Regions from separate parts of the Kribbella sp. NPDC058693 genome, predicted to be linked through region 3. Evidence: riboswitches for the same ligand, from Rfam matches in the RefSeq annotation. Region 3 holds a riboswitch; each other region holds the start of a gene.
What was found. Region 3 has a riboswitch for thiamine pyrophosphate ahead of thiS (sulfur carrier protein ThiS). Riboswitches for the same ligand answer to the same signal wherever they lie in the genome.

Region 1 (10,132 bases), 630 kb from region 3:
CCCGCTCTTCAGAACAGTCGGGTACGACGGAGAGGGCAGGACGATGCAAGGCGGGAACAGACATGTCTCTCCCTTGGGAAGGAAGGTGAGCGGCGAGAGTTCGCCAGAGATGAGACAGGGGAAGCGCGGTCACCGACAGGTGGCGCTCGCCGTCCGCAGCAGATCGATGACGCGACGGCGGGTGAGGAGTGTCGTCGTCATGTCAGCTATCTTCGCATCATTGTCTATCGGCTAACTAGACAATCTCGTGATCTGGACCGGCCACCCTCACATCGGGCGAGCGCCGTGCGTTCTACTGTCGTGATGACTCGGGAGAAGGTCGAGCTGCCGCCGTTCCAGGCGCTGATCGACGCGCACTGGCGGGACGTGGCCAGGCTGGCGCGGGCGATGGCCGGGCCGGTGGACGGCGACGACGCGGCACAACGCGCCTGGGAGAAGGCGTACGCCGCGTACCCGGCACTGACGTCGGCGAAGAACCTGCGCAGCTGGCTCCTCACCATCACGGCCCGGTGCGCGACCGACGTACACCGGGCGCGGAAACCGCAGCGCCCGCTGGACGAGGCGCCACCGGTGGCAGTCGAGGGCCCGGACGCCGCCGCCTGGCCGGACCCCGACCTCTGGCGGGCGGTCAACGAGCTCCCGGAGCGGCAACGCTTCGCGATCACGCTCAAGTACGTCGGCGACCTGGACCACCACGGCGTGGCCGCCGCTCTGGACACCACGCCCGCCGCATCGCGCCGGCTCGTCAGCGACGCGCTCGCGACCCTGCGCAGCAAACTCGGAGTAGACAATGACTGATCTCGAGAGCCGGCTGACCCGGCTCGCCATGCCCGACCTGAAACCACCTGTCCTTCCCGACGCCGACGTGGCCTACACGCTGCACGACACCCCGATCGGGACGATGCTGCTCGCGATCGCGCACGGCCGCGTTGTCGCCAGCTCGTTCGGCGACGAGGAGACCATGACCACCCGCCTCGCCCGGGCCGTGTCCCCGCGCGTACTCCGGCAGGCCCGCCCGCTGGACGACGTACGGCGACAGCTCGACGAGTACCTCGCCGGCACTCGTCATACCTTCGACCTCGAGGTGGACCTCGCGCTGGCAACGCCGTTCCAGCGGCTCGTCCTCACGGACCTGCCGACGCACACGTCGTACGGCGCGACGACGACGTACGGAACTGTTGCCGCCGACATCGACAAGCCCAAGGCGGCGCGTGCGGTCGGTACGGCGCTGGGCGCGAACCCGGTCTGCGTCGTGCTGCCGTGCCACCGGGTCGTCGGCGCGAACGGAGCCCTCACCGGATACGCCGGCGGGCTCGACGCAAAACGATTCTTGCTGAATCTCGAAGCAAAAAGCTGAGTTTTCCGGAATTCCCCGGAATGGTTTTAGACTCGGCAAAACAAGGAGCAGATCCCCAATGTGGAGTGGGGATCTGCTCCTCCTGACGTGTCAGGAAGTTGTCGGCTGGTGGATCTCGAGGATCAGTCGGCGACGGCCGCCCCAGTCGCGTTTGTAGACCTTGTAGTCGTCGATTCCGGCGGCCGCGCAGAGACGCCCGTAGCTGATCTCGTCGTGGATGAAGTGCACGCCGCTGCGGTTGTCGCTGAACTCGGTCGTGACGATCCGGTGCTCAGGGCCTTGCCGCATCCCGTTCGCGATCTCGGCCGCGGTCGCCGGTCCCCAAGCGGGGCCCTCGATGATCGCGATCCCGCCCGGCTTCAGCACCCGGGAGATCTCGCAGATCGTCGAGATCTGCTCGTCCTCGGCGAAGAGTTCGTGGAACGCCGTCCACAGGCAGATCACCGCGTCGAACGAGTCCCACTTGTAGGGCAGGTCGGTCATCGAGCCGATCGCCCAGTCGATCGCGAGCTCCTCCTCGGCCGCCTTCGCCTTTCCGGCCTCGATCAGGTTCGGCGAGATGTCCAGCCCGCGGACGACCTTCCCGGCCTTGCGCAGCGGCAGCGCGACCCGCCCGTACCCGCAGCACAGGTCGAGCACCGACTCCTTGCCGTCCAGCAGCTCCTCGACGGCCTTGACGATCAGCGCGTCCCGCTCAGGCGTCGTACGAGCGGCCAACCCGTCGGCCCCGAGCTCCGCGTACTCGGCCCGGCTGCGCAGTGCGGAATTCAGCATGCCGCAAGTATTCCGGTTACTCCGGGTCAGTTGTCCAGCGCCCGGGGCTTGAGACTACCTAGCGCTACCGCTGCAACCATGGAGACGACGATCGACGTGTACGTCGCACCGAGCCACGTCGGGACCGGGTGGTTGTTGAAGAGCGCCTGCTGTACGTCGGTCCAGAACGGCGACCAGCCGGCCACAGTGCCCGGGTTCACCAACTGGTACGCGACGAATCCGATCAGCCACGCGAGCGTCGGCTGCCAGCGGAACTTCGCCGTACCCGAAACGTCCCACTTCATCTTGCTGACCACGAAGAAGTCGGCGATCGCGACCGCGAACAACGGGATGAAGACCGAGCCGATCAGATACAGGAACTGCGTGTAGTTGCCTAGGTCAACCAATAGCGCGAGCCCGGTGGCGAGCACGCCGATCGCGACCGAGATCCACCGGCGGTCGATGTGGCCGATCAGGTTGTGCGCGGCCATCGTGGTCGAGTAGACGTTCGCGTACGCCTCGTCGACCTCGTCCACCAGCAGTACGAACAGTGCGATCGCGCCGGCCGGCAGTGTGACCAGTGCGGTGATCACGTCGTCGCTGTTGGTCTGCAAGGTTGCCACCGCGACGACGCCGAGGGCGTAGTACCCGATCGCTGCCAGGCCGTAGCCGAGTGCAGAGCCACCGAATGCAGCCTTGTTCGTGCGCGAGTGCCGCGTGTAATCGGCGGCGAGCGGCGCGAACGACACGACACCCGCGGCGGCGAGGTCGACGGCCGGCCAGAAGCCGAACACGCTGTCCTGCGGCAACGCGTGCACCGGCTTGCTGAGCACCTGCACGAACAGGTAGACCGACGCGATCAGCACCAGCCACACCATGAACTTCCGCAGGATCCGCACACTGCCCAGCGGCCGGACCGCCATCGTCGTCGCGATGATCCCGGCCAGTACGACGAACAGCCAGCGCCAGCGTTCACTCGTCACCGCGACCGCGGCCTGTGAGATCACGATGATCTCCATCGTCGCCCAGCCGACGTTCTGCGCGATGTTCAGCACGGTCGGCGCGATCGAGCCGCGCCGGCCGAACAGCCCACGCAGACTCGCCATCGCCGGCGCACCGGTGTGCGAGCCGAACACAGCCGCGCCGCCCAGCACGAGCGCCCCCATCCCGCAGCCGACGACAACTGCCAGCAAGCCCTGCCACAGCGAACCCGTGTACGCCGCAACGAGCGCACCGGTCACCGGACCGAACAGTGAGATGCCGAAGTTGCCCCACAGCGTGAACTGGTCGAAGAAGCCGAGCGTCCGCGGCGCATCGGTGGTGAGAACGAGCGGCGCCTCGGTGCTGCTGGCAGGACGAACAGCGGTATCGGTCATGAGTGACCCCAATCCCTACGCCGGCATTACCCGGTCAGGTTCAGGCGGTCGGCGACCCAAGCTGTCGCCCTCTCAGCCCGCGCGTGTTCGGTGCGAGCTCCCGCATAGGTTTGTGCTGCTGAGTCTAACTCGTCAGCTAGTTTCGGGGAGGGCGGCCGCTCGTTCTATGAGAGCGGCGAGCTCCGGGCCGTTGGTGACGACCGGCATATGCGCGCCGGTGTCGAAGGTCCGGGCCTCACCGTGGCTGAGCTCGGCGAGGCGCTGGACCCACTCCGCCGTCGAGAGCAGGTCGTGCTTGCCGCGGACGATGAACACCGGCGCCTTGACCTGCGAGATCACCTCGGCCAGGTCGTGGTGCCGGGATGCCTCGACGGCGCGGGCGATCGTCGGCAGCGTGGTCCGCGCGTACTGCGGAGTGACGGTCCGGATCAGCTTGGGCGAATCCGGTACGGCGGATCCGAGCCAGCGCACGGTCCGGTCGACCCAGCTCGTCATACGGCCGTCGCCTGCCGGTGCGACCAGTACGACGGCGTGGGCGAGGTCGGCGAACCGGACTGCTGTTTCGACGACGATCTGGCAACTGGCCGAGTGGCCGACGATGACGGACCGCTCGCGGATCTTCTCGGCGAGGGCGACCGCCAGTGCGCGCGGGTGCAGGTCCTCGCGGGCGCCGGCGGGTTCGCCGTACCCGGGGAGAGTGACCACGTGGTACGGCGTGATGAGGTGTTCCACGGTCTGGGTGTACGACTCGGGGCCGAGGCCCAGGCCGGGCACCAGGACGACAGGTGCGCTCACTCCCAGGGGGCCTTGACCGGTGGACCCTTGACGACCGGGTTCGGTACGTCGGGCTTCAGTTCGCGGTACCCGAGGAACAGGCCGGCCGCGAGGATCAGCAGACCGGCGCCACCCCAGCCGTACGCCGTGGGCAGCCGGTCGACCGAGCCGTCGATGGAGCCGAGGCCGGTGGACAGGACCATGATCAGCCAGACCAGAATCGGTACGGCGGAGATCGCGACCAGGCCGAGCCCGACCAGCTCGGCCGGCTCGGGTTGGCGACCGGCCTTGCGACGCGCGAGCACGTCGCGGATCCACATGAACAGTGCGGCCGCGCCGATGACCACGAGCAGCAGCTGGCCGATCGCGTCGATCACATCGGTGCGGAGCGGATGGTTGAGCGGTGAGCCCGGCGCCTGCGAGATGTCGCGCAGCGAGACGCGCTGGACGGAGATGACGAGCAGGCCGTAGAAGCCGGCGATCACGGTGGCCAGGCCGACGACCCGGGCAGCACGTGGGTCGCGTGGGGCGACCTGTTGGTCTCGGCCGTACGCCGGGAGGTCGTGTGGCTCGGGAGCCGACGGAGCGCCGTACGGCATGCCGGGGCGGTAGCTGGGCGGCTGGGCGTGCTGCGGACCGGGCTGCGGGTGCGGCGGGACGCCGTACTGACCGGGTGGGGTGCCGTAGGGCTGGGGCGGCGCGTACGGGCCTTCGGCCGGCGGGGTGCCGCGGCCGGTGCCGTACGTGCCACCGCCGTACGGCGTGGGCGGGGCGTAGTGGTGGTCCGGTTGCTGTTGCGGCTCCTGCTGCTGCTCGGGCTGCTCGCCCCGGCCGTACGTCGGGAAGTCCTGTGACGACATTCGCTCTGCTCCCTCCCGTCGTACCTAGTTTCTCAGGTTGCCTTGATGGTCGGCCAGGCGTTGGGCAGACAGCCGGCCAGGCCCTTGGTCTGCTGCATCATCACCGGCGCGGGGGTCTTCGGCTTGGTGCAGGTCGAGTGCCCGTGCCCGAGCGCGTGACCGACCTCATGGTTGACCAGATAGCTGCGGTAGAGGTCGACGTTCCCGTTGTACGCCGGGATCCCGTACATCCAGCGCTTCGCGTTCAGTACCACCCGGTCCTCGACCCGGCAGGACACCTCACCACCGGTATCGAGCGGCAGACACAGCTTGTCGGTCAGCGTCGGCGTCGCGAGGATGATCCGGAGGTCGGCGTCCACCTTGTCGGTCCGCTCGAAGCTCACCGGATGCAGCGCCTGCCAGCCGCGCGGATCCGTCAGCGTCTTGTGAATAGCCGCGGCGACCGCGGCTCCGTTGATCGACAGCCCTTGCTCGATCTCCACGCGGTACGTGAGCTTGTCGCGCACCCCACTCGCCTTGTTGAACCCAGGCACGACCGCAAGCTTCCCGGTCGACACCAGCACGTTCGGCTTGGCGTTCTTCGGCTTCCGCGTCAGAGTCGGTGCCGGCCGCAACGGAGTGGTGAACTTCTGCGTCGGCGTAGCCACCGGCTTAGGCGTCACGCTAGGCGTCTCCACCACCGGCGCCACACTCACCGGTTCCTCAGCCCCCGCAACCGCCTCGGCCGCAAGACTGGCCCGATGCGCCACATCCGGATGCGCAACCACCACAGTCCCGAGCACCGCAAGCGCGGTGACAGTCAACCACTGCCCCTTATAAGACTTCCGCCGACTATGCCGCCCACGCGCGCCCGCACGCTGGCCGCTCCGCCGGGTGGTCATGACACTCGACCCTACCGACTCCCCACCACGCCACGAAAGAGCAGTTTCGTTAAGCCCTGGTGAGGTGGGCAGAAAACTTCCGCCGGCCAGCTGGCAACTGCGGCCCACTCGGTGATGACTGGACAGCAGTCCGGTGCTAGAGAGTGCAGATGACGAGCATGGGGACGCTGGTCTTCGGCCGACTGACCGAAGCCTGGCGAGGAGAGGCGACGGACTTCACGCCGCTGCTGGTGGAACGTCTGGACCAACTCGGGAGCGCGATCGGTGTAGACCTGGCAGCCGCAGGGCAATCGGAAGTTAAGACAACGGGCGGACGTCGCATCGACATCGTCGCTCAGGTCGAGGACGGCACAGAGTTCGTGATCGAGAACCAGTACGGCAGAGCGGATCACGATCATCTGACCCGAGGCCTGGCGTACGCCGTCGCGCGGCGAGCACGTGGGCTGGTGGTGATCGCGGAGCAGCACCGCGACGAGTTCCGCGCGCTGGCCGAGTACCTGAACGACCTCGCCGCCAAGGACAGCGAGCGAGGCATCAGCGTTTGGCTGGTCGAGGTCAAGGCGGTGCGGATCGGCGAGAGCCCATGGGCGCCGCTCTTCACCACGGTGGTTGAACCCAACGAATTCGTGATGGCTGTCATCGAGACTGAGACGAAGACCAACCTGACGTCTCTGACCGAGTTCTTGACGGCCTGCGACACACCGGAGATCCGGGAGACCGTCACCGAGGTCGTGAAGGAATGGGATGCCGCCGGCCACAAGCGGCGACTCGGTCCGAACCACTTGGTGCTGGAAGCACGCGGACCGTCGAAGCGCGGTCTTCGCACGGTGGTGACGCTCTACACCGACGGCCGAGTGTTCGTCCCGTTCCTGTCGTACGCGGGATGGAACAGCGGCATCGCCGTCGAGCCTTTGACGACTGTGGAATTCCGCCGACGTGCCGACGCCCTGTTCGGCTTCAACGGTTCGGAGCAACAGGCACGGACCGCGCCCGGATGGCTCGAGCCCGACCGGGTTCCACAGTTGATGACGTTCTGCTTCGAGATCGCCGAGGCGTACTCCGATGCCCCGGCGTCCACCTCCCCGACCATGTCGGATTGAGCTGCGCTGCTCGGGGATGGCCCGTGCTCGAGCCGGTTGCGCGCGATCACCAGCCGCGGACGGGTAGACGCCGGCCTAGGTAGTCGACCGCGCGGCAGCGCGCACACGGGCGGCAGCCCGCCGCGTCCGGCGGCAGCCGGTTAGGGCGGCGGCAGCCGCAGAACCCGGCGATAGCCGGAAAGGATGCACCGGCGATAAGCCGGGGGGTGGGTGGGCAGCGTGCGTAGTGGCCGCGCCGAGGAGCGGAGCGACGAGAGGCGGCCGCGGAGCGCGCGGGGGCTGACCGCCTGCAGTCAAGCTGTGCGGGTGCGGAGGAACTTTCCGAAGTGGGGGACGGTGAAGGCGACCGTGCCGCGTTCGGCGGAGAAGACGAGGCCTTTTTTGATGAGGCCGTCTCGGGCTGGGGAGAGGGACTGGGGTTTGCGGTTGAGGGTGCTGGCTACCTCGGCGGTGGGGACGGAGCCGTCGTCGACGCCGATGCCCAGCTCAGCCATGGCTCGCATGTACTCGCGCTCGGCGGGAGTAGCCCGTTCGTAGCGGGAGCCGAAGAAGCCGACTGTCAACTCAGCAGAAGCCTCGGGAGCCGCGACGGCGACGTCCTTGATGGTGATGGGAGACGTGGGCGCGTGGTCCCAGGTCGAGTGCGCGAACGCCTGCACGAAGTACGGATAGCCATCCGTCTGCGCATACAGCTCGTCGAGCGCCTCTTCGTCGTACTGCACGCCTTCGCTCTCCGCCGGCACCATCAGCGCCCGGTCGCACGCATCACGCGCCAACCGATCAACGCGCACATACCGGAACAACCGCTCGGAGTACGACTTGCTGGCCGACAGCACGGCCGGCAGATGCGGCAGCCCGGCACCCACGACAACCAACGGCGCACTCTGCTGCGAGATCTCATGACAAGCCGCGCACAGCGCAGACAGGTCGTCCGGACTGATGTCCTGCATCTCGTCGATGAACAGCCCGACCCCAACAGACAGGTCACCAGCCAGATCAGCAGCGTCGGTGAACAGCTCGATCAGGTCCATCTCCAGATCACCGGAGTCGGCCCGCCCCTTCGCCGCCGCCACATCCACCGGCGGATGCCACCGGATCCCTTTCCGGTCCTCCGCCCCCGTCCGCAACGCAAAAGCCTTCAGTACTGCGCTGAACTGGTCGACCCGCTCATCGTCGCGATGCCGATGCCCCAGCTCCCGCATCGCGGTATGCAGCGCCTGCGCGATCGGCAACCGGATGCTCTGCTCCGGCCGCGCCTCGATCTTCCCGGTACCCCAGGCACGCTTGATCGCCTGCGACCGCAACGTGTTGAGCAGCACCGTCTTGCCAACACCCCGGAGTCCGCTGAGCACCAGGCTCCGCTCCGGCCTGCCTGCCGCGACCCGCTCGAGGACCACCTCGAACTGCCGCACCTCGATGTCGCGTCCGGCCAGCTCAGGCGGCCGCTGACCGGCGCCGGGCGCATAGGGATTCCGGATCGGATCCATGCTTTCACTCTATGAGCCCGTCTAGCGTTTTCCGTAGATTGACCAATCAAGGACCAGAGCGTGTCGCGACCGATCTCTACAGCTTTCTAGCGAAATGACTAGAAAACGATAGACACCACGAGCGAGCCGAAGAGCACTATCGTTCCGGCATGCAGCTGGAGTGGGCTCGCCAGGCGGGGACGTTGTACGAGCGGGTGCACCAGCAGTACGTCGGTGGCGCGCGCAAGCTCGAGGCGCTCATCAACGAGCTGATCGGTGAAGAAGAGGGCATCAACTACCTGACCGCGACCGCCCGCGCCAAGGACCCGGAGTCGTTCCTCGCGAAGGCGGCGAAATCGCATCCGGACGACCCCGGCCGACCGAAGTACGACGACCCGCTGAACCAGATCACCGACCTGGTGGCGGCGCGGGTGATCACGTTCCTGGTCGAGGCCGTGGACCGGGTGTGTGAGGTGATCGAGGAAGAGTTCGAGATCGTCGAGCACACCGACATGGGCGCGCACACCCGGGCGCAGGGCGTGTTCGGGTACGCGAGCAAGCACTACCTGGTCCGGTTGAACGCGCACCGGCGCGAGCTGCCGGAGTACGCCGTACTGAAGAACCTCGTGATGGAGATCCAGGTCCGTACGGCGGTCCAGCACGCGTGGGCCGAGTTCGAGCACGACATCCGGTACAAGCTGGACATCCCGCCGGCCCGCAAGCCGGAGTTCGACCGGCGGTTCCTGCTCGCCGCAGCGTTGATGGAGCTGGCCGACAACGAGTTCACCGAGATCGACCGGCTGTACCGCGAGCTGGCGGCGACCGCGTCGGACAAGGCCCCGCTGGACCTGACGACCGGCACGCTCACGACGTACCTGACCCGGCGGTATCCGGACGCGCCGCACGCCAAGACCACTCACTACGCGTGGATCCTCGGCGTCCTGCATCGCCTCGGCGTCACCACCGAGGAGCAGCTCACCGACCACCTCAGAGGCATCGACAGCGAAGCAGTCCAGGCCGCCATGACCCACAGGGCCCCGGCCGGCACCGTACGTCGCCTGGACGACGACCTGCTCGCAGCCAACGGCCCTGCCTACCTGACACTGTTCCCCGACGAGGAGCGCCGCCAGAAGATCCTCCGCGGCCGCCTCAAGGCCCTGACCCGCGCCGGCATCATCCAGCCTTGACGAGGGCGTCCGCAGTACGTCGGGCCCACGCACTGGTTGTGATGAGCCCGAGGATCAGGACCAGCGCGCCGCAGCCCGCAATGATGTACCAGCAGAGCCGGGCGGCGTCGACGAAGCCGGTCTCGAGCGGGCCGACCAGGCGGGCGGTCAACACGGTGCCGGCGATCGCGACACCCAGCGAGGCGCCCACCTGCCGACTGGTCGACGCGATGGCGGCTGCGACACCAGCCTGGGAGCGGGGCATGCCGGAGACCGCCGCATTGGTGATGGGCGCGTTCAGCATGCCGAAGCCGAGTCCGAAGACCAGATAGCCGATCAGCAACTGCGCCGTGGACGTAGTTGTACCCAACCGGGACAGGATCAGGCCGGACGCCGTCA
Region 2 (10,132 bases), 110 kb from region 3:
CACCTGCTGCTGAGCGCGGACTGGTGGAGCCAGTCGCAGCGCGGCATCACCGTCCGGCGCGAAGGCGGCGGCGCGTACCACGCCATCATGGGCACGCTGATCATGTCGCTCATCACCGCCGTGATCGCGGTGCCGATCGCCGTCCTCGGCGCGGTCTACCTGGTCGAGTACGGCAAGGGCACCAAGGCCGCCCGGGTGGTCAGCTTCATGATCGACATCCTCACCGGTGTCCCGTCGATCGTCGCCGCGCTGTTCATCTACGCGGTCTGGATCACGATCTTCGGCTTCAACCGGGTCGGCTTCGCGGTGTCGCTGTCGCTGGTGCTGCTGATGCTCCCGGTCGTACTGCGGTCCACCGAGGAGATGCTCAAACTCGTTCCGGACGAGCTGCGAGAAGCGTCGTACGCGCTCGGGGTGCCGAAGTGGAAGACGATCATGAAGGTGGTCGTGCCGACCGCGTTCGGCGGCATCGTCACCGGCGTGATGCTCGGTCTGGCCCGCGTCATGGGTGAGACCGCGCCGCTGCTGATCCTGGTCGGCTACTCGAAGAACATCAACCTGAACCCGTTCAACGGATTCATGGGCGCGCTGCCGACGATGATCAACCAGGACCGGACCGAGCTGGCGCTGCAGCCGGCCGCGGACCGGGTCTGGGCGGCCGCACTGACGCTGATCCTGCTTGTCCTTGTCCTCAACGTGCTGGCCAGGCTCGTCGCCCGGTTCAGCGCCATCAAGTCGAAATAGTCACGAGAGGTTCTGAGTCGATATGGCTAAGCGCATCGAGGTCAGCGGCCTCAACGTCTACTACGGCGACTTCAAGGCCGTCGAGGATGTGTCGATGACGGTCGAGCCCCGCTCGGTCACCGCGTTCATCGGCCCGTCCGGCTGCGGCAAGTCCACCTTCCTGCGGACCCTGAACCGGATGCACGAGGTGATCCCCGGCGCCCGGGTCGAGGGCAAGGTGCTGCTGGACCAGCAGGACCTGTACGGCTCCGGGGTCGACCCGGTCGCCGTCCGCCGCGTGGTCGGCATGGTGTTCCAGCGGCCGAACCCGTTCCCGACGATGTCGATCTTCGACAACGTCGCGTCCGGCCTGAAGCTGAACGGCGTCAAGGACCGCAAGAAGCTGACCGAGGTGGTCGAGCGGTCCCTGCACGGCGCGAACCTGTGGAACGAGGTCAAGGACCGCCTCGACAAGCCGGGCGCGGGTCTGTCCGGCGGTCAGCAGCAGCGGCTCTGCATCGCGCGTGCGATCGCGGTCGAGCCCGAGGTGATCCTGATGGACGAGCCGTGCTCGGCCCTGGACCCGATCTCCACGCTGGCGATCGAGGACCTGATCGAGAAGCTGAAGGACCAGTTCACGGTCGTCATCGTCACGCACAACATGCAGCAGGCGGCCCGGGTCTCGGACCAGACCGCGTTCTTCAACCTGGCCGCCACCGGTAAGCCGGGCCGGCTGATCGAGATGGCCCCGACCAAGCAGATCTTCTCCAACCCGACGGAGAAGGCCACCGAGGACTACATCACGGGTCGCTTCGGCTGATCCGCCGTACGACGGTTTGCTGCCGGCCGCCGCGACGAGGTCCGTCGCGGCGGCCGTCGGCGTTTCGGACCCGTGTCAGACGCAGAGCGAACGGGCGAAGTTGACCCGGGCAAGGACGTCGGCCACCTGTTGCGGCGAGCTCACACCGACGTGGGTGTTGTGGGTGCGGTTGCCGTTCTGCACGGTGATCTGGACGAAGCCGGTGGTCCGGCGCTCCTTGCAGAGCAGGAAAAGCAGGCCGAGCAGGCAGGCCAGCGCGAAGATGATCGCGAGCACGATCGCCCAGCCGGGGATCTTCTCCTCGGTCCGCGACATGTCCATCGCCGACCAGTTCGTCCCGTGCGTGGGCAGTACGCCGGCGGGCGTGACGATCCGCTGCTGTTCCACCGAGATGTCGCCGATCGTCACCAGCACCGGACCGGCAGGCAGGGCCACCAGCGGCGGCTGGGGCTGCTGCTGGTACTGACCGCCGACGGGCGGTGGGAACGCGCCCGGCTGCATCCCGTACGGACCGGGCTGGGCTTGGGGGGCGGCCTCGAAAGTGGGCGGCGTCGGGTACTGCACCGGGAGATGGCGGTCGGGATCGCCGCCAGGGCCCTGACCGGGCGCGGGTTCACGAGGGGTCTCAGTCACAGACGAGACCCTAAGGGGTCCACGGACCGGTGTGGGGACGTGACCGCGAACCTGTGGAAAAGATAGCCTCTGGGGATTCCTCGACGTTCTCAGAAGGGAACCGCGGTGAGCACTCCGACGCCACCTCCCGGCGACGACCAGAACGACCAGAACCGGCCGCAGGACACTCCCGAGACCCCGGGTGAACAGCCGAGCCAGTACGGCCAGCCGAATCCGTACGGCCAGAGCCAGCCTGAGCAGCCGGGCCAGTACGGTCAGCAGCCTGGGCAGTACGGCCAGCAGCAGCCGGGATACGGCCAGCAGCAGTACCCTGGGCAGCCTGGGCAGTACGGGCAGCAGGGCCAGCCTGGGCAGTATGGCCAGCAGCAGCCGGGTCAGTACGGTCAGCAGCAGGGCTACGGCCAGCAAGGCGGTTACGGCCAGCAGCAGCCGGGTGCGTACGGTCAGCAGCCCGGCCAATACGGCGCGTACGGCCAGTCCGGCTATGGGTACGGCGGCGGCGCCGTACCGCAGAACAACACCCCGCAGACGCTGGCGATCATCGGCATCGTCTGCCTGGTGATCTGTACGCCGGCCTCGATCGTGCTGGGGCTGATTGCCCAGGGCAAGTTCCGCGAGCAGGGCCGTTCCGACACGCTGGCAAAGGTCGCGTGGATCGGCGGCGCCGCCCTGACCGGCCTGGGACTGCTGTTCTACATCATCGGACTCGCGTCCAACTGATCCTGCTCGTCGCGGGGCCGGCGTGGCCCCGCGACGGCGTCAGTTCAGGTTGCGGGCGACGCCGTACACGACCAGCAGGGCGATGACGCCCTTGATCAGCCAGTCCGCAACGCGCGGGCTCATCGACAGCCTGGGCAGGCGCACCAGCCGTAGCGATTCGAGGCCCCAGGCAAGCACTTGGTAGCCGACGGCAACGCCGACGAGCGGGCCGAGCACCAGGATCACGGGGTTGAAGTGCCAGGCGGCGTCCAGATCGCCGCGGAGCAAGGCGGCCGCCATCCGGGTCGACCCGCAGAGCGGGCAGTTCAGACCGGTGGTGGCGTGCAAGATGCAAGGCACGCCGATCCGGCCGCCGGACAGCTGGTACAGCCCGGCCAGCGCGAACCCGCCGACACCGACCGCGGACAGGCCCCAGACCCGGCGGTCCAACGGCTGGACCGGACCGGCCGGCCGGAGTACGACGCTCTGCGAGACGCTCACCCCCTAACGGTAACTCTCAACCGGTGGGATCCGTCGACAGGTCTGAGCCGTCTGACCCGTAGCCTGCAACTCACTCCTCACATGTCTTCAGTAGAAGGGATCGTCGTGAGCAATCCGACGCCACCGCCGGGTTACGGCCCGCAAGACCCACAGCAACCGGGTCAGTACGGCCAACCCGGCCAGTACGGTCAACCTGGTCAGCCGGGGCAGCAGCCGGGCCAGTACGGGCAGCAGCCGGGGTACGGCGGCCAGCCTGGCTACGGGCAGCAGCCGGGTTATCCCCAGCAGCCTGGTCAGTACGGCCAGCAGCCGGGGTATCCGCAGCAGCCCGGCCAGTACGGCCAGCCGGGTCCCTACGGCCAGCCTGGTCAGGCGTACGGTCAGCCCTACGGCCAGCCGGGCTTCGGCGGGATCCCCGGCAACCTGGCCGCCTGGCCGAACCGGGTCGGCGCCTGGTTCGTCGATGCGCTGATCGTCGGTGTGCCGTCCGGTATCGGCTCCGCGATCGCGGGCAACACCAACAGCTCGGTGCTGGCGATCATCGGCCTGATCTTCTACCTGGCCGGCGTCGGACTCGCGATCTGGAACATCCTGATCCGCCAGGGCAGCACCGGTCAGACCGTCGGCAAGCAGGTGCTCGGGCTGAAGCTCGTCGGCGCCGACACCGGCCAGCCGATCGGCGCCGGCAAGACGTTCCTCCGCCAGCTCACGCACATCCTCGACGGCCTGGCCTGCTACATCGGCTACCTGTGGCCGCTGTGGGACGAGAAGCGGCAGACGTTCGCCGACAAGATCAACAACACCTACGTCATCAAGCTCTGACCTGTCGTGAGCACCCCTCCCACAGGGCCGTACGACGGTCAGTATCCACCGCCTGGTCAGTACCCGGTACAGGGCTACAACCCTTACGGGCAAGGCTTTCCGGGCGGCGGGTACGGCTATGCGCCACCCGGCCGGCTGGCGGACTGGCCGATACGGGTCGGCGCGTCACTGGTCGACTCGCTGATCATGGCCATTCCGTCGATCGCCGGGGTGCTCGCCGCACTGGTCATCGACGGCGACCAGGACGAGTTGGGCACCGGCGGCGGGATCGCGATGATCGCCGGTTTCCTGGTCGCCTTCGGTATCTGGGTGTGGAACCGCATCATCCAGCAGGGCCGCACCGGCCAGTCGTTCGGCAAGAAGGTGACCGGCCTGCGGATCGTGGACGCACACACCGGTCAGCTGATCGGCATGGGCAAGAATCTCGGCCGCGAGGTCTGCGCCCAGATCTTCAATCAGCTCTGCTTCCTCAACGTCCTCTGGCCGCTGTGGGACGACAAGAAGCAGACCTGGCACGACAAGGTCGTCAGCGACATCGTGATCAAGAGCTGACGTCAGTGCGAACGCAGGAGACCGGCGCAGGTAACTGCCCACAGCACGCTGGTGAAAGTGCCGATGATGAACCGTTCGGCGACGGCCTGCGGAGTCACTGAGGCCGGCTGGTCGGGGCTGCGGAGCTCCGGGTACCGGGCAAGGCCCTTGATCGCCAGTACTACTGCGATGCCTTCCGGCCAGCCGGCTACCAGGGACGCGTAGATCGCGGTCCGCTCGAGGGCTCCGATCAGCGCGCCGCCACGCAGTACCTCACCGGCTTTCTGGGTCGACTGGGCTCTGGTGTTGTTCCGGTCGACCAGGGCGAGCACAGACGTCGTCAGCGGGCCGCCGCCGGTCACTGCCAGCCCTCCGGCGAGCAGGAGCAGCACGTTCCACCAGCGCTCGGCCCAGCCGGCCACTCCGTGCCCTGACAGCAGCAGTACGCCGACAGCAGCGAGACAGGCGAGCATGACGCCGCTGATCACGATCTCGAGGTTGGAACCGGACCTGGGCACCCATGCGAGCACAGCAAGGATCAGCCCGGCGGCCGTCAACGACAGGACCAGCGCCGTCACGCAGCGACTCCAGCACCGAGCAGGTCCGCGGCCAGCACCCGTCCGCGCTGTTCCTCGGCGAATCCCGCCGCCTGCGCACGTTGCGTCACCGCCGACTGGCTGATACCGAGTTTCACGCCGATCTCCCGCCTGGTGAGTCCTTCGGCCAACAGGTCCGCCACTGCCCAGCCACGCTCGCTCCGGCGCCGCAGTACGGACGCCATCAGCCACAGCACCGTCTCCACCTGCTCCGCGACCCGCGAGTCGGCCCCCACCACATTCACATGGTGGGGGCTCGACTTGGCCTTCGTCACCGCCTCACGGGCGAACACGAACGCCTCACCGCTGCCTGCTCTGGTACTGCGGGGCAGCGGCTGGGTCACCTCGCCGATGCCGAGCCCGACGTACCAGGAGTCGGCGCGGAGCAGCTCTACGATCACGTCGACCGTCGACCGGGCCTCCGAGAACACGCCCTGTACCTCGTCGCCGGCGGTCCGCTCGAACCTCCGCAGCAGTCCGGACCGGCGCGGGCGGCGGTTCAGGGAGTTCAGCAGCTCGGGTACGAGATCGCTCGTGCTTCGGCTGCCCCGCTGATCTACCGTGAGAACGAAGACCATCGCCCTGCACCTCCTTCTGAACGGCTTAAGGCTACAGTCTTATTCACGTAGAGTGAAGGACAAAACCTGAATCGCTTCAGCCGATTACTCCCCGTATTCGGCCCGAATGTCGGCGGTGATCCGCATCGAGCAGAACTTCGGGCCGCACATCGAGCAGAAGTGGGCGGTCTTGGCAGGCTCGGCCGGCAACGTCTCGTCGTGGAAGGACCGGGCCGTGTCCGGATCCAGCGACAGGTTGAACTGATCCTCCCAGCGGAACTCGAACCTTGCCTTGGACAACGTGTCGTCCCAGTCCTGCGCGCCCGGGTGTCCCTTGGCCAGATCCGCGGCGTGAGCAGCAATCTTGTACGTGATCACACCCGTCTTCACGTCATCGCGATCCGGCAGCCCGAGATGCTCCTTTGGCGTGACGTAGCAGAGCATCGCCGTACCCAACCAGCCGATCTGCGCGGCGCCGATCGCCGAGGTGATGTGGTCGTACGCCGGCGCCACATCAGTTGCCAACGGCCCCAATGTGTAGAACGGCGCCTCGCCGCACAGCTCCTCCTCGAGCCGCACGTTCTCGGCGATCTTGTGCATCGGCACATGTCCCGGGCCCTCGATCATCACCTGTACGTCGTGCTCCCAGGCGATCCTGGTCAGCTCACCCAGCGTTCGCAGTTCCGCGAACTGCGCCTCGTCGTTCGCGTCCGCGATGCACCCGGGCCGCAGCCCGTCGCCGAGCGAGAACGTCACGTCGTACTCCCGCAGGATCGAGCACAGCTCCGCGAAATGCGTGTACAGGAACGATTCCTGGTGATGCGCGAGGCACCACGCCGCCATGATCGACCCGCCGCGCGACACGATCCCGGTGATGCGTCGCGCGGTCAGCGGCACGTACCGCCGCAGTACGCCGGCGTGCACGGTCATGTAGTCCACGCCCTGCTCGCACTGCTCGATCACCGTGTCGCGGTACACCTCCCACGACAGCGCGGCCGGATCGCCGTTCACCTTCTCGAGCGCCTGGTACAGCGGCACCGTCCCGATCGGCACCGGCGAATTCCGCAGGATCCATTCCCGCGTCTCGTGGATGTTCTTCCCGGTGGACAGATCCATCACCGTGTCCGCGCCCCACCGGGTCGCCCAGACGAGCTTCTCGACCTCTTCCTCGACCGAGCTGGTGACGGCGGAGTTGCCGATGTTCGCGTTCACCTTCACCAGGAACTTCTTGCCGATGATCATCGGCTCGCTCTCCGGATGCCGCCGGCTCGCCGGTATCACTGCCCGCCCGCGCGCCACCTCGGCCCGGACGAACTCCGGATCGACGCCCTCCCGGACGGCGACGTACCTCATCTCGCCGGTGATCGTCCCGGCTCGCGCATGCCCGAGCTGGGTCAGTCCCGGGCGCTCCGCGATCCACTCCCGCCGCAACGCGGGAAGGCCTGCCTGTACGTCGATCTGCGCCGACGCGTCGGTGTAAGGACCGGATGTGTCGTACAGGTCGAAATGCTCCCCGTTCGTCAGATGCACGCGACGAGCCGGTACGCCGAGCTCGCCGCGATAGATCTTCTCCGAGCCGGAGATCGGACCCGTCGTCACCGTCGGACGGATCGTGCTGACATTCACCATGCTGGTGCTCCCTACGCCGGAATTACCCGGACAGGTTCGGCGGTCGGCGGCGCCGGGATCAGAACCCAGCCGCCCTCTCAGCCCGCTACGGTGCGAGCTCCCGCGATCTCAAGTTGTCACGACCACCCTAGACGAAGCCTGTAGCGTCCAGGTATGCGCGACCTCGTGTACCCGCCCGTCATCGCCTTCGCCCGGACCTCGTTCAAGGTGCTGGACCTGAAGCTCCGCCTGACCGGCACGGAGAACGTGCCCCGGACCGGCGGTGCGCTGATCGCCCTGAACCACATCAGCTACGTCGACTTCATCCTCGGCGGGTACGGCGCTCTGCCGAGCAAGCGGCTGGTCCGGTTCATGGCCAAGGAGGTGCTGTTCCGCAACCGGTACTCCGGTCCGTTGATGCGCGGCATGCACCACATCCCGGTCGACCGGGACGCGGGCGCGGCGTCGTACCAGAAGGCGCTGGAGTACCTGGCCGCGGGCGAGGTGGTCGGCGTGTTCCCGGAGGCGACGATCAGCCGCTCGTTCGAGCTCAAGGAGTTCAAGTCCGGCACGGTCCGGATGGCGGCGGAGGCCGGCGTACCGGTGATCCCGATGATCCTGTGGGGCACGCAGCGGATGTTCACCAAGGACCATCCGCGGGACTTCTCCCGGCACCGCCCGATCTCGATCACCGTCGGCGAACCGATCACGGTGACGCGCGACGACGACGCGGCCGAGGCGACCGCACACCTGCGATCCACGATGGCCGGGATGCTCGACGAGACCATCCGCGCGTACCCCGAGCAGCCCGCCGGCGCCTGGTGGCTGCCCGCGGCCTACGGCGGCAGCGCGCCGACCCCGGCCGAGGCCGAACGACTCGACCAGGAAGAGCTCGCCCGCCGGGCCTCCAAACGTCGTTAAGACGGCGGACAGGACCTTGACCCTCGGGGCGGAACGAGGGTACGAAGGCTTTCGTTGACTGAGCAGGAACCTGGGGGGTCCCTGTGCGGCGGGCCGGTGTCGGTGGCCTGCGACACGAGCGGGCGGGGAAGGTTTTGTTCGATTCACCGGAAGAGCTGCATCTGTTCGACCCGGGCGCGATGACTCCGGCGCCGCATGTGGCCGAGCACATCCCGGACGCCGGAGCGTTCTTCGTCGACTGGGCGACCCGCGGGCTGAATCCGGAGCGCGCCCGCGAGATCGAGTCCGCGGTGAACGGCCGGCGGAACCCGAACGGCTGGTTCCCGCTGGAGACGCTGGACAGCATCGGCAGCAGAGGCTTCTGGCGCGGGCCGCTGACCTACCTGGCCAGGATGACGGCCGACGACCCGAAGATCCTGCAGGAGTGGGCCTGTGACGGCCTGCGTGACGAGCAGGTGGGCCGCATCGAGGCGACGGTGGACCACCTGCTGCACCAGCAGGGCCACGCCGCCGCTGCGACGTGGGCGGTCGCCGTACGGCCGCGGACATACCTCGACGCGGAGGTACTGGGCGACCGCCTGTTGGCCGCGTGGGAGTACAACCTCGGCTCGATCCGCGCCAAGGACGTGGCGAAGTCGGTCCGGCGCTGGAACCGCTGAGCCGCACCCTGAGAAGACGTACGACGGGCAGCCGCCAGACCGCCCGTCGTACCTCTCAGAGACTCAAGAGACTCAGTGGAACTGCGGGATGATCAGGTACAGCCCGTACAGCACCGCGGCCAGGCAGCCCGCGAAGCAGAGTGCCGCGACGCCGGTGTCCACGACGGACGGCTGCCGCTTCGCGTCGATCGCGACCGCGCGCCGCGACATCGCGCTGACCCCGAACGCGAACAGGACCGCCAGGCCGACCCCGAAGATCAGGCTGGCCAGTGCCACCTGACCGAGTGAACTCCAGTCGATGTGCATCGCCGTACTCCTCTCAGGCCGCCGCGGCCGAGCTGGCGGCCGGGGTGGAGGTCGGGTAGTCGTTCACGTTCTTCGACGTGACCGGCTTGCGCCGGGAGGCCGCGTAGATGGCGACACCGGCCGCGACCGCGAGGATCGCGATGATCAGCACGCCGATGTTGCCGGAGTCGGCCACCCGCCCGGCCAGCGCGCCGACGATCGCGGCGGCGGGCAGCGTGAGCACCCAGGCGACGGCCATCCGGCCGGCCACCGTCCAGCGCACCTCGGCCAGCCGCTTGCCGAGACCGGCGCCGAGGATGCTGCCCGAGCAGACCTGCGTGGTCGACAGCGGGAAGCCCAGGTGGGACGAAGCCAGCAGGACCGCGGTCGAGCTGGTCTCGGCGGAGAAGCCCTGCGGCGACTCGATCTCGGTCAGGCCCTTGCCCATCGTCCGGATGATCCGCCAGCCGCCCAGATAGGTGCCGGCGGCGATCGCGAGTCCGGAGGACAGGATGACCCAGACCGGCGGCGCAGAGCCCGAGGCCAGGGTGCCCGAGGTGATCAGCACCAGCGTGATCACACCCATCGTCTTCTGCGCGTCACCGGTGCCGTGGGCCAGCGACACCATCGAGGCGGACGCGATCTGACCGACCCGGAACCCTTCGGTGACCGTCTTCTTCTCGGCCCGGTGGGTGATCTTGTAGGCCAGGAACGTGCCGAGCAGCGCGACGACGCCGGCCACGATCGGCGCGGCGACCGCCGGGATGATGATCTTCT
Region 3 (10,132 bases):
CCGGCGTGAACGTCCCCGTCTTGAAGCGGGTCAGCCACGGATCGGTCAGTACGACGCTCTTCCCGCACTTGAGCTGCCACGCGTGCGTTCCGAACCAGGTCAGCTCGACCGGCTCGCGTTTCGGCTGTGCCGTTGGGGTCGTCACCGCCTCGCTCCGGCCTTCGAGCCCGACCACGCCGGCCGCCCCGACCGCCGCCGCTCCGACCGCGGCCGCGCCCGTCAACATCCCTCTCCGACTCACCTTCACGCTGTCTCCTCTCGTCGTGCTGGAGCTTCAGTCAAGGCGGGCTGACACGGGCTGTCGAATATGCTCTTGAGCATGGGCCGATTGTCTGGAGATATCACCGCAGGTCAGTCACGTCATGCTCACTGAAAGACACCTGCAGATTTTCATCGCGCTCGCCGAGGAGCAGCACTTCGGCGACGCGGCCCGAGTCGTCGGCATCACCCAGCCGCCGCTGTCCCAGGGGTTGCGCCGCCTCGAGGCCCTCGTCGGCGCCAAGCTGTTCGAACGTGGTGCGGGCGGGGTCGAGCTCACGCCCGCCGGGGTCGCGCTGCTGCCGTACGCGCGCCGCGCGCTGACCTCGATCGAGGAGCTGCACCAGGCCGCGGTCTCCCGCGATCCGGAGGGCCCGGAGATCCGGCTCGGTCTGGCGCCCGAGGTCCCGCCCTCGGCCGGTGCCGCTGTCGCCGCCGCCTCCGGCGCGGTGATCCCGGGCAGTCGGGTCACAGTCGTCACCGCCTCGACCAGCTCGCTGATCAACCAGGTGAATACGGGCCGCCTGACCTTGGCCGCCGTACTGCATCCCGTCGTGCTGGACGGATTGGAAGCCGGTCCGGTCTCGCTGCTTCCGACCTGGGCGCTCGCACCGGCCGGAGTGGTGGACGGGGAGGTCGTCGGGTTGCGGCAGCTCAAAGGCCTGCCGGTCGCCGTCCGGCCGCGCACCGAGGCACCGGCGGCCCGCGATCTGTTCCTGGACACGCTCGCCTTGCATCGACCCACGGGCGGGACCGTCGTCGTTACCGATGAGCGAGCCGGTTTGGCGATGGCTGCCGCGGGCCAGGCGATCGTGGTGACCGCCGATCCCGCGTTGACCGCGCCCGGCGTGACGCGCCATCGGCTCGCCGACGATCCGCTGCCGTTGCGGCTCCGGCTCGTGTGGTCGAGGACGCGTACGCCGTTCCTCCGGCCGAACGACGTGATGGCACAACTGACCGAAGCGCTGGTGGCGTCGTGAACGCCCGTATCCGCGCGGTCTTCGAGGATGCCGGCGTACGCGGCTGGTTGCATGCGGTCGCGCTGGACGAGCCCGAGTCGACGGTCGAGGTTGACGCGGACGGGATCGTGCCGCTGGCCTCGGTGTACAAGCTGCCGCTGCTGGCCGGGTTCTGCCGGCTCGTGGATCTCGGCGAGATCGACCCGCGGGAGCAGCTCACGCTCGATCCCTCGACGAAGACGGGCGGACCGACCGGGTTGTCGACCTTCGCGGATCCGGTCACCGCGTCGCTGCGAGACCTGGCGCTGTCGATGATGACGCTCTCCGACAACGCGTCGGCGGATGCGCTGCTGGACGTCGTCGGCCTGCGCCGGCTGGCCGAGCTGCTGGAGTCATTCGGTCTGCACCGGACCCGGGTACGCCGCGGTACCGCGGGCAACCTGCTCGACCTGCAACGGCGTACCAGAACGAACGATCCGGATGCGGCACTCGCCGTACTCGCGGACAACGATCGGACCGATCCGGCCGGGGTTTACGAGGCTGCAAACGCGTCGGCGAGCAGCGCCCGCGACCTCACGTTGCTGCTGCGGCGGTTGTGGGCGGGGGAGCTGTTGTCGCCGGAGCAGACCGAGTTCGTGAAGGCGACGATGCATCGGCAGGTGTTCCTGCATCGGCTGGCGTCCGGCTTCCCGCACGACGGCGTGCGTGTCGCGGGGAAGACCGGGACGTTCGGGGCGTTGCGGCACGAGGTCGGCGTGGTCACGCTGCCCGGTGGTACGGCGTACGCGCTCGCGGTCTTCACGCTTGCCGCGCGCGGCGACATCCGCCAGCCACGCGTGGACGCCGCGATCGGCGAGGCCGCACGCGTGGCCGTCGACCTACTGCGCTAGACGATGGCGAAGGCCTCGATCTCGAGCAGGACGTCGGGGTGGAAGAGAGCTGCCACCTGGACGGCCGAGGCGGCTGGTTTGGTGCCTGGGATGTAGCGGTCGCGGACCGCGCGGATCGCAGGCATGTTGGCCATGTCGGTGACGAAGATCGTCATCTTCGCGATGTGCTCGAAGGTCGCGCCGGCGGCCGCCAGGCAGTGCTCCAGGTTCGCGAACACCTGCTCTGCCTGGGCTCCCGGGTCGCCGACGCCGACGAGCTTCCCGTCCGGGTCCAGCGCGACCTGTCCGGAGATCGCCACTCACTGCCCGTGACCGGTCACGACATGGCTGTAACCGTTGCCCGGGGCAACTCCAACTGCACGCGGATACTCCAGGTTGCTCATGCACCAGATATACCCCGGCAAGGGTTGAGAAACCGGTTTCCGTCGGGAGAGGATACGAGGGTGGGCCGGACACCGAAGGACTCGATCACGATCGCCGACGTCGCGCGCCTGGCGGAGGTGTCGCGGGCGACCGTGTCCCGGGTGATGAACGGGCGTCTCAGTGTCGCACCCGAGATCGTCGCCCGGGTGCGCGCGGCCGCGGAGCGGCTGAACTACCGGCCCAGCGACCTCGCCCGCAGCCTGTCGCTCGGCCGGACGAACATGGTCGCGCTGGTGGTGCCGGATCTCGGTAACCCGCTGTTCCAGCAGATCTTGCGCGGCATCACGAACGCTTCCGCGGCGGCCGGGTACCGGGTGCTGGTCGCCGAGACCGATGAGGATCCGAGCGCCGAGGCGGCGATCGCGATCGAGGCGCGGCGGCGGTGCGATGCGCTGATCATGGTCTCGCCGCGGATGGATGAGGAGCGGCTGCTCGAGCTGTTGCCGCAGGTGCAGCCGGTCATCCTCGTCAACCGGCAAGGGCCGGAAGAGGTGTCGTCGGTGGTGGTCGACTACGGCCGCGCCGTACGGATCGTCGTCGATCATCTCGTCGGGCTGGGGCATCGTCGGCTCGCGTTCCTGTCCGGGCCGGCGGCGAGTGCGTCCAACACGCTCCGGCTGCGGGCGCTCGAGGTCGCCGAGCGGGAGATCCCTGGGTTGGAACTCGTTCGGTTCGAGTGCGGGCGGTCGATCGAGGACGGGTACGCCGCGGTCGAGCGGGTGCTCGAGTCGCACGTGACGGCGGTCGTCGCCTTCAACGATCTGGTCGCCTTCGGGTTGCTGGCCCGGCTCAATGAGGTCGGGGTCGCCGTACCGACTGATCTTTCCGTGACCGGGATGGACGACATCGGGCTGGCGCGGTTCGCCGTACCGTCGCTGACCACGGTTCGCGTGCCGCAGAAGGATCTCGGGGAGTTGGCCTGGCGGCGGTTGCACGCGTCGATCGCTGCGCCGAACGGCGACGCGGACGACGTACCGGAGCTGCGGTTGGCGGTGCGGGCGAGCACGGGGCTGGTGCCGCAGGCGCCGGTGTCGCGGAGTGGTACGTCCGCTGATCTGGTCGGCTGGCGGCGGCAGGGCGACATCTTCGCGCTCGGGAGCGATTCGGGGATGCTGGCGCGGTACGAGTTCGGGCGGCGGATGCCGCAAGTACATGCGCCTCGGCCGTATCTGCACCCGGTCCGCACGCTCGGTGGGCACTCGTTGACCGAGGTGAGCCCGGTCGATCATCGGCATCATTACGGCGTCTCGCTCGCCGTGCCGGTCGTCAACGGCACCTCGCACTGGGGTGGCCGGACGTACGTCCGCGATCAAGGACCGACCCTGCTGACGAACCACGGTCAGCAACGCAGCCGCGGCGTCACGGCCGACGGGCCCGAGCTGATCGACGACATCACCTGGTACGACGAACAAGGCCGACCGCAGCTGGTCGAGCGTCGTCGTCTGGTCGGCGAACTCGCTGCCGGCGGGTGGCGACTCGACTGGGAGAGCGTCCTCACCGCGCGCTACGGCCCGGTACAGATCGAAAGCCCAGCCACCGTCGGCCGAGAAGGCGCCGCGTACGGCGGGATCTTCTGGCGGCTACCCCTGGTCGAAACGACGGTCCTTTCAGCTGATGGCGAAGGTCTCGATGCCGCCTTCCGCTCGACGAGCCCGTGGCTGGGATTCGTCCAAGGTGACGTCACGTTGCTGCTGGTCCAGCCGGCCGACGTCCGCCCGTGGTTCCTCCGCGTCGACGCGTACGTCGGCGCGTGCCCCGCGCTCTCGTGGGACGACCCGCTGACGTTACAGCCCAATCAGGAGCTGACGTTGTCGCTCAGCGCGCTCCTGCTGGATCGTCGCGTGGATCTGGCCGAGGCTAAGACATTGGCAAGCCAGTTGTAGGCGACGACGCCAACGCGGACTGCCAGCGGCGCGGCACCCTGCCCGCGAGGCGTGCGGCGCGTCCGGCGGAAACGGCGTCGCGCATCGCGGCGGCCATCAGGGCAGGCTTCTCCGCGCGGGTGACCGGGGTCGCGAGCATGACCGCGTCGCAGCCGAGCTCCATCGCCAGCGCGGCGTCGCTCGCCGTACCGATCCCGGCATCGACGATCACCGGCACGTTGGCCGCTTCCGCGATCAGCGCGATGTTGTGCGGATTGCGGATGCCGAGCGCCGAACCGATTGGTGCGGCCAACGGCATGACGGCGGCGCAGCCGGCCTGCTCGAGCCGGCGGGCGAGGATCGGGTCGTCGTTCGTGTACGGCAGCACGGTGAAACCGTCCGCCACCAGGGCTTCCACGGCATCGAGCAGCTCGAACGGGTCGGGCAGCAGCAGGTGATCGTCGGCGACGACCTCGACCTTGATCAGGTCGGTCTCCAACGCCTCCCGCGCCAGCTTCGCGGTCAGCACGGCCTCGGCAGCGGTGTGGCAGCCGGCCGTGTTCGGCAGTACCTCGATGTTGTGCTTCTTGAGTACGTCGAGCACCGAGCCCTCGTGCCCCGTGCCCAGGCGGCGCATCGCGACCGTGGTCAGTTGGGTGCCGGAGGCAATCAATGCCTCCTCCATCACTTCCAGGTTGGCCGAACCGCCGGTCCCCATGATGAGCCGGGACGTGTACGTCCGCCCGCCGAGCTCCAGTGGATCATCCATGTCAGCCTCCCTGCGTCGCGCTGACGATCTCGACCCGGTCGCCGCTCCGCAACGCGGTCTGCGCCCACTCGGCCTTGGTCAGCACGTTCTGGTTCACCGCGACCGCGATCCCGGTGGTGCGATCGGAGTACTCCGTGATCAGCTCGGCCACGGACTTGCCGGCCGGTACGTCGATCGCCGTACCGTTCACCCAGACGGATTCCATCGCGCTTCCTCCCTACGCCGGAATTACCCGATTCAGGTTCAGCGGTCGGTGACGGCGTAGTCACCCTCTCAGCCCACTCCCGGCGAGCTCCCGCGGACGTTCTCGACTATAGCGCTCTCCCGCGTGAGGGCGGATATCGTGACCAAAAGCGCCCTGGGAGGGGGAGGCCTTGGCCAAGCGGGTCGGGATCTCGGACGTGGCTGCCCGGGCCGGCGTGAGTCCGACGACGGTTTCGCACGTGTTGTCGGGACGGCGGCATGTGTCGGAGGTGACGCGGGCGCGGGTGCGGTCGGTGATGGACGAGCTCGGTTGGGAGCCGAACCAGCTCGCGCGCAGCCTGCGGATGCAGCGGACGCTGACGATCGCGCTGATCGTGCCGGATATCACCAACCCGTTCTACCCGTCGGTCGCGCGCGGTCTGCTCGACGTGGTCAGCGAGCCCGGGTACCAGGTGCTGATCGGGAACACGGACGGCTCGCCTGCGGCCGAGAAGGATCTGGTCGCGCGGATGGTGACTCGCAGCGTCGACGCGATCGTGTTCGCCGGCTACTACAGCAAGTCGAGCGATGTCGCGGCCGCGGTCGAGGCCGGGATCCCGGTGGCGCTGATGGGCGGGCGGCGGGCCTCGGCGGGGATCGACGTACTGACCTCGGACGATCTCGCGGCGGGGGAGATCGCGACGCGGTACCTGATCGGTCGGGGCTATCACCGGATCGCGTTCATCACTGGTGCTTCGGGGGACGGGCCGCCTGCTGATCGGGTGAAGGGTTATCGGCGTGCGCTGACCTCGGCCGGGTTGCGGTTCAACAGTCAGCTGGTTGTCCGGGAGGAGTTCTCGCGCGCCGGTGGTGCGGCCGGGATGGAGAAGCTGCTTGAGCTGCGCAAACCGCCTCGAGCGGTGCTGTGCACGAACGACATGGTCGCGATCGGCGCGCTGGATGTTGCCCGGGCTCGCGGCCTTCGCGTGCCAGATGACCTTGCGGTGATGGGTTTCGACGACATCGAGGCCGCCGCGCTGATCTCGCCGTCGTTGACGACGATCGCGGGGGATCCGCGCGAGCAGGGTCGCGCGGTGGGGCGGGTTCTGCTGGGCAGGCTGGCGGAGACGGCCACCACCGCCAGCCTGCCGCAGCGCATTCTGTTCGCGCCTTCCGTCGTACCGCGGGAGTCCGCTTAGGGGGCTGTCACCGAGGTGACGGTCGAGCCCGAGATGTACGTCGGCCACACGCCGACTGTGACCGTGATCTGGCCGCTTGCGTTAGGTGTCATCGTGCTGGTCAGGCCGTAGAGGCTGGTGACCTGGACGGGGCCGGTCGCGTTGACCGTCACCGTCGTGTTGGATCCGGATGCGGCCCAGATCGCGCGGAACGGCGTACCGTCGTTCGCCGCGTACACCTGATCGATCAAGCCGTTGCCCGGGTTCTCCTTACCGAGGAACGTGGCGCCGCGCAGCTGACGGGCAGCGGTTGCGTAGGCGACGTACGACGGTTTGGGCGTGTACTTGCCGAGCGCGTCGGCCTCGTTGTGCACGAGCCCGAAGTTGTTCTCGGCCGCGGCCGGGTCGATGCCGTCGTTCTTGAAGTCGTACATGTAGAACCGGTCGACGTCGTGCCCGGGGACGTTGAGCATCTCGCGCGCCATGTACATCGCCTGCGTGGGCTCGTCGACGGGTACGGCGCTGCCGGCGCCGGTGTACCAGCCGGCCTCGGTGATCCAGATCGGCTTGTCCACGCCGCCGTTGTACTGCCGGATCGTCGCCCGCACCTGATCGATCGCGGTACCAAGGGTCTCCGGTGCGTGCAGGAAGTTGTACGGGTGGATCGACACCACGTCGAGGTACTTCAGCCCGCCGAGCTGGCAGAACGTCTGGAACCAGGCCTGCTGCGTCACGTCGGTGTCGCCGCCGCCGACGATGGTGAGATCGGGATGGGTCGCCTTCACCTTCGTGTACGTCGCCTTGAGCAGCGCGAGGTAGCTGTCGGGCGTCTTGTTGGCCGGGCCTGCGGCATTGACGTCCCACTCGTTCCATACCGCGAGGTTGTGGACCTGCGGGTACTGGTTCGCCAGCGCGTTGGCGTAGTTGGCGAACGCGGTCCGGCCGGCGTCGGTGTACGGCGCGTTGAACAGCTGGTCAGGGCAGTCGTAGAGGCAGTTCCCGTAGTCCGCGACCATCAGCGGGTCGAGACCGTTGGACTGGAAGGACTGCAGGTACGTCGTGACCTTGGCCGGGAACGCGTAGGTGCCGGCGGTGGTCTCGGCGGCGGGCCAGTACGCCTCATCTCTCGCCGTCCGCGCACCAGCCTGGCTTACCAGCGGGATCGCATCCGGCGCCCAGGAACCGGCAAAATGCGTGCCGACTCCGTTGTACGTCGTTGGCGTCGTCGCTGCGACCGCGTCGACGTTGACGGAGGCCGTCGTACCGCCGCCGATGATCAGGCTCTTGTCCAGCGTCAGCATGATCGCCTTGGCGGGGCCGTGCCAGATGCCGTCGTCGGCGCCGCCGAAGTGCAGGTAGCTGGTGCCGCCGTTGAAGGTGGTGACATTGAGCTGCTGCCAGGCCGTCGAGCCGGACAGCGTGAGGCGTTGCTGGTGGACCTGGCCGGTCGCGTCGGTCAGCCGGAGTCCGATGGCTGACAACTGGCTGGTCTTCACCCAGAGGCTGAGCGCGGTCAGGTTGATCGGAACGAGGGTGCGCTGGATCGCGACGTAGTTGCCGCCGCCCGTGAAGTCACCAGAGAGCTTCGCGGACTGCGCGCCGGCCTGCAGGCTCGTCGTGTCGTAGGTGAGGCTGCCGGTGGCGCCGACGAACTCGCTGCCTGGGTAGAACGACCAACCTTCGGCCGCGCTCTCGTAGTCGCCGAGCGGTGTCGTCGGTTTGGTCGAGAGGGCGTTGAGGGTGAAGTCGTCGAGGCTGACACTGCTGCTCGTCGCACCGGTGATCGCGCCCTTGTCGAGGACGATCTCGAGCCCCTTGGCAGGACCATGCCAGACGCCGTCGTTCGCGCCGCCGAAGTGGACGTACTGCTTGCCGCCGTCGAACCGGGTGACGCTCAGCGGCTGCCAATCAGTTGCCCCAGACAACGTTAGGCGCTGCTGGTGGACCTGGCCGGTGGAGTCGGTGATGCGGAACGTGAGGAAGGTCAGGTTGGGGGACTTGGCCCAGAAGCTGACGCTGGATGCGTTGACCGACGGGAGGGTGCGGTTGACGCTGACGTACGCGCCGCCGGCGCTGAAGTTCCCGGCCAGTTTGCCGGAGCTGGTACCGGAGTGGTTGTCGGTGGTGTCGAGCGCGAAGCTCCCGGTTGCGCCGGGGAATTCGCTGCCTGGGTAGAAGGTCCAGCCTTCCGCGGTGTTCTCGAAATCGCCGACGTGGTTGGTAGTGAGGCCTGCGACTGACGCCGTACTGAGTGGGCTGAGGATTGCGAAGGTTGTCTGGGCGCTGAGAGTGCCTGCTTGGACGGTCAGCTTGTACCAGCCGCGGGTGGTGACCGAGATCTGCAGCGTGCTCGCGGCGGCTTGGCTGCCGGTGGCGACGACAGTGCCGTTGACGTCGGCTGCGGACCAGGTGACGGATGACGCGTCGGTGCTGAGGCCGACCTTCACCTGCTGGCCGTCGGTGAACACGTTGCCGAGGGTGAGGGGAGTGAGGGCGAGGGTCGCCGCATGGGCTGGGGCGATGGTGCCGAAGCAGAGGAGGAGAACTCCGAGAACGATGGCAAGACTACGTCTCATGCCGACTCCTTGAATCAGGGCGGTGTAGGTGAGACGTCGGCTGCCACGACGTTATGCAAATCGATTTGTACTATCGCTGTGGGTGATCTTGGTGTCAACAGGTCAGCTGAGCTCGGCGCCAGTCAGTAGGGCGGCCAGCTCGGTCGGCCGGTACAAGACCTGCTTGCCGGTGCGTTGCGGCTCGACCAGGCCGGTACGGCGGAGCAGCTGGAGGTGCTGGCTCACGGCCGACGGTGTCGCCTTCAGCTCTCCGGCCAGGTCTGTCGTGGTGCGGGGATGCGTCAGTAGTTCGAGGATGTGGGCGCGCGGCGTACCTATGAGTTGGGCAAGGTCCTGCTGCGACGGCGGCTCGACGACGGACCACAGGTTGGCCTGGCCGCGGGGTGGGTAGCCCAGGATCGGCTCGGCTCCGGGGTCGAACGGGATCACGGCATGTGGGCCGAAGAGGCTCGGCTGGAGTACGAGTCCGCGGCCGTCGATGGCTTCGGTCCGGCTGATGGCGGCTACGCGGTCGACCTTGAGGAGTCCGTCGGCGTACGAGATCGCCGGCGCCAGGCCGTTGAGCATGGCGCCGGTGCCGTGCTGGGTGAGGACGTGGCCGCGGTAGCTGATGTCGGCCGAGAGGAGGGTGCGCATCCGGTCCCAGTACGGCGCCATCATGGCGTCCCAGTACTGGCGGAGTGCGTCGATGACTTTCTCGAGGGTGAGGTCTGGCGGGAGTTCGCCGTTCACCGCGACGAGTTGGCGCTCGTACGTTTCGCGGTCGACGGCGGCGATGATCTCGAGCTCGTCGGCGAGCTGGGTGAGAGGCGAGGTCGGTCGCGGGGTGAGGAAGTCCGGGCTGCCCATGGTGTCGTTGACGAGCCACCGCAGTACGTCCCAGTCGAGCTCCGTCACTTTGGGCTGGACAGCGCGTACCCAGCCCAGCTGGAGCGGGAACCTCCCCGGCTCCCGGAGCGCGCGCAACGACAACACCATCTCCGCGACCGGCGACACCGCAAACCGCACCTCCGCCAGATCACGCGAAGTCAGCT

Region 1: it holds a riboswitch for thiamine pyrophosphate, as region 3 does, so the genes downstream of both, ACFWUU_RS28995 (purine-cytosine permease family protein) here and thiS (sulfur carrier protein ThiS) in region 3, are expected to answer to the same signal.
Region 2: it holds a riboswitch for thiamine pyrophosphate, as region 3 does, so the genes downstream of both, thiC (phosphomethylpyrimidine synthase ThiC) here and thiS (sulfur carrier protein ThiS) in region 3, are expected to answer to the same signal.

What each region holds. Positions count from the first base shown of each region.
Region 1 covers NZ_JBHXSQ010000004.1:559,150-569,281, reverse strand. The annotation lists gene ACFWUU_RS29015 (flavin reductase family protein) at 1-64, opposite strand, end outside; gene ACFWUU_RS29010 (RNA polymerase sigma factor) at 304-798, shown strand; gene ACFWUU_RS29005 (methylated-DNA--[protein]-cysteine S-methyltransferase) at 791-1,357, shown strand; gene ACFWUU_RS29000 (class I SAM-dependent methyltransferase) at 1,448-2,131, opposite strand; gene ACFWUU_RS28995 (purine-cytosine permease family protein) at 2,158-3,486, opposite strand; TPP riboswitch at 3,482-3,600, opposite strand; gene ACFWUU_RS28990 (alpha/beta fold hydrolase) at 3,619-4,281, opposite strand; gene ACFWUU_RS28985 (hypothetical protein) at 4,278-5,120, opposite strand; gene ACFWUU_RS28980 (DUF3152 domain-containing protein) at 5,153-6,001, opposite strand; gene ACFWUU_RS28975 (hypothetical protein) at 6,151-7,101, shown strand; gene ACFWUU_RS28970 (ATP-binding protein) at 7,395-8,588, opposite strand; gene ACFWUU_RS28965 (GTP pyrophosphokinase family protein) at 8,738-9,754, shown strand; gene ACFWUU_RS28960 (MFS transporter) at 9,741-10,132, opposite strand, start outside.
Region 2 covers NZ_JBHXSQ010000004.1:1,294,633-1,304,764, reverse strand. The annotation lists gene pstA (phosphate ABC transporter permease PstA) at 1-744, shown strand, start outside; gene pstB (phosphate ABC transporter ATP-binding protein PstB) at 767-1,543, shown strand; gene ACFWUU_RS32680 (hypothetical protein) at 1,619-2,176, opposite strand; gene ACFWUU_RS32675 (hypothetical protein) at 2,282-2,896, shown strand; gene ACFWUU_RS32670 (DUF2752 domain-containing protein) at 2,936-3,376, opposite strand; gene ACFWUU_RS32665 (RDD family protein) at 3,458-4,198, shown strand; gene ACFWUU_RS32660 (RDD family protein) at 4,205-4,750, shown strand; gene ACFWUU_RS32655 (hypothetical protein) at 4,753-5,307, opposite strand; gene ACFWUU_RS32650 (transposase) at 5,304-5,903, opposite strand; gene thiC (phosphomethylpyrimidine synthase ThiC) at 5,988-7,511, opposite strand; TPP riboswitch at 7,503-7,625, opposite strand; gene ACFWUU_RS32640 (lysophospholipid acyltransferase family protein) at 7,665-8,411, shown strand; gene ACFWUU_RS32635 (hypothetical protein) at 8,546-9,070, shown strand; gene ACFWUU_RS32630 (hypothetical protein) at 9,143-9,376, opposite strand; gene ACFWUU_RS32625 (inorganic phosphate transporter) at 9,390-10,132, opposite strand, start outside.
Region 3 covers NZ_JBHXSQ010000004.1:1,188,227-1,198,358, forward strand. The annotation lists gene ACFWUU_RS32040 (MBL fold metallo-hydrolase) at 1-247, opposite strand, end outside; gene ACFWUU_RS32045 (LysR family transcriptional regulator) at 363-1,238, shown strand; gene ACFWUU_RS32050 (serine hydrolase) at 1,235-2,107, shown strand; gene ACFWUU_RS32055 (RidA family protein) at 2,104-2,406, opposite strand; gene ACFWUU_RS32060 (DUF6807 family protein) at 2,551-4,413, shown strand; gene ACFWUU_RS32065 (thiazole synthase) at 4,388-5,161, opposite strand; gene thiS (sulfur carrier protein ThiS) at 5,163-5,366, opposite strand; TPP riboswitch at 5,359-5,470, opposite strand; gene ACFWUU_RS32075 (LacI family DNA-binding transcriptional regulator) at 5,536-6,543, shown strand; gene ACFWUU_RS32080 (glycosyl hydrolase) at 6,540-9,098, opposite strand; gene ACFWUU_RS32085 (DUF5937 family protein) at 9,201-10,132, opposite strand, start outside.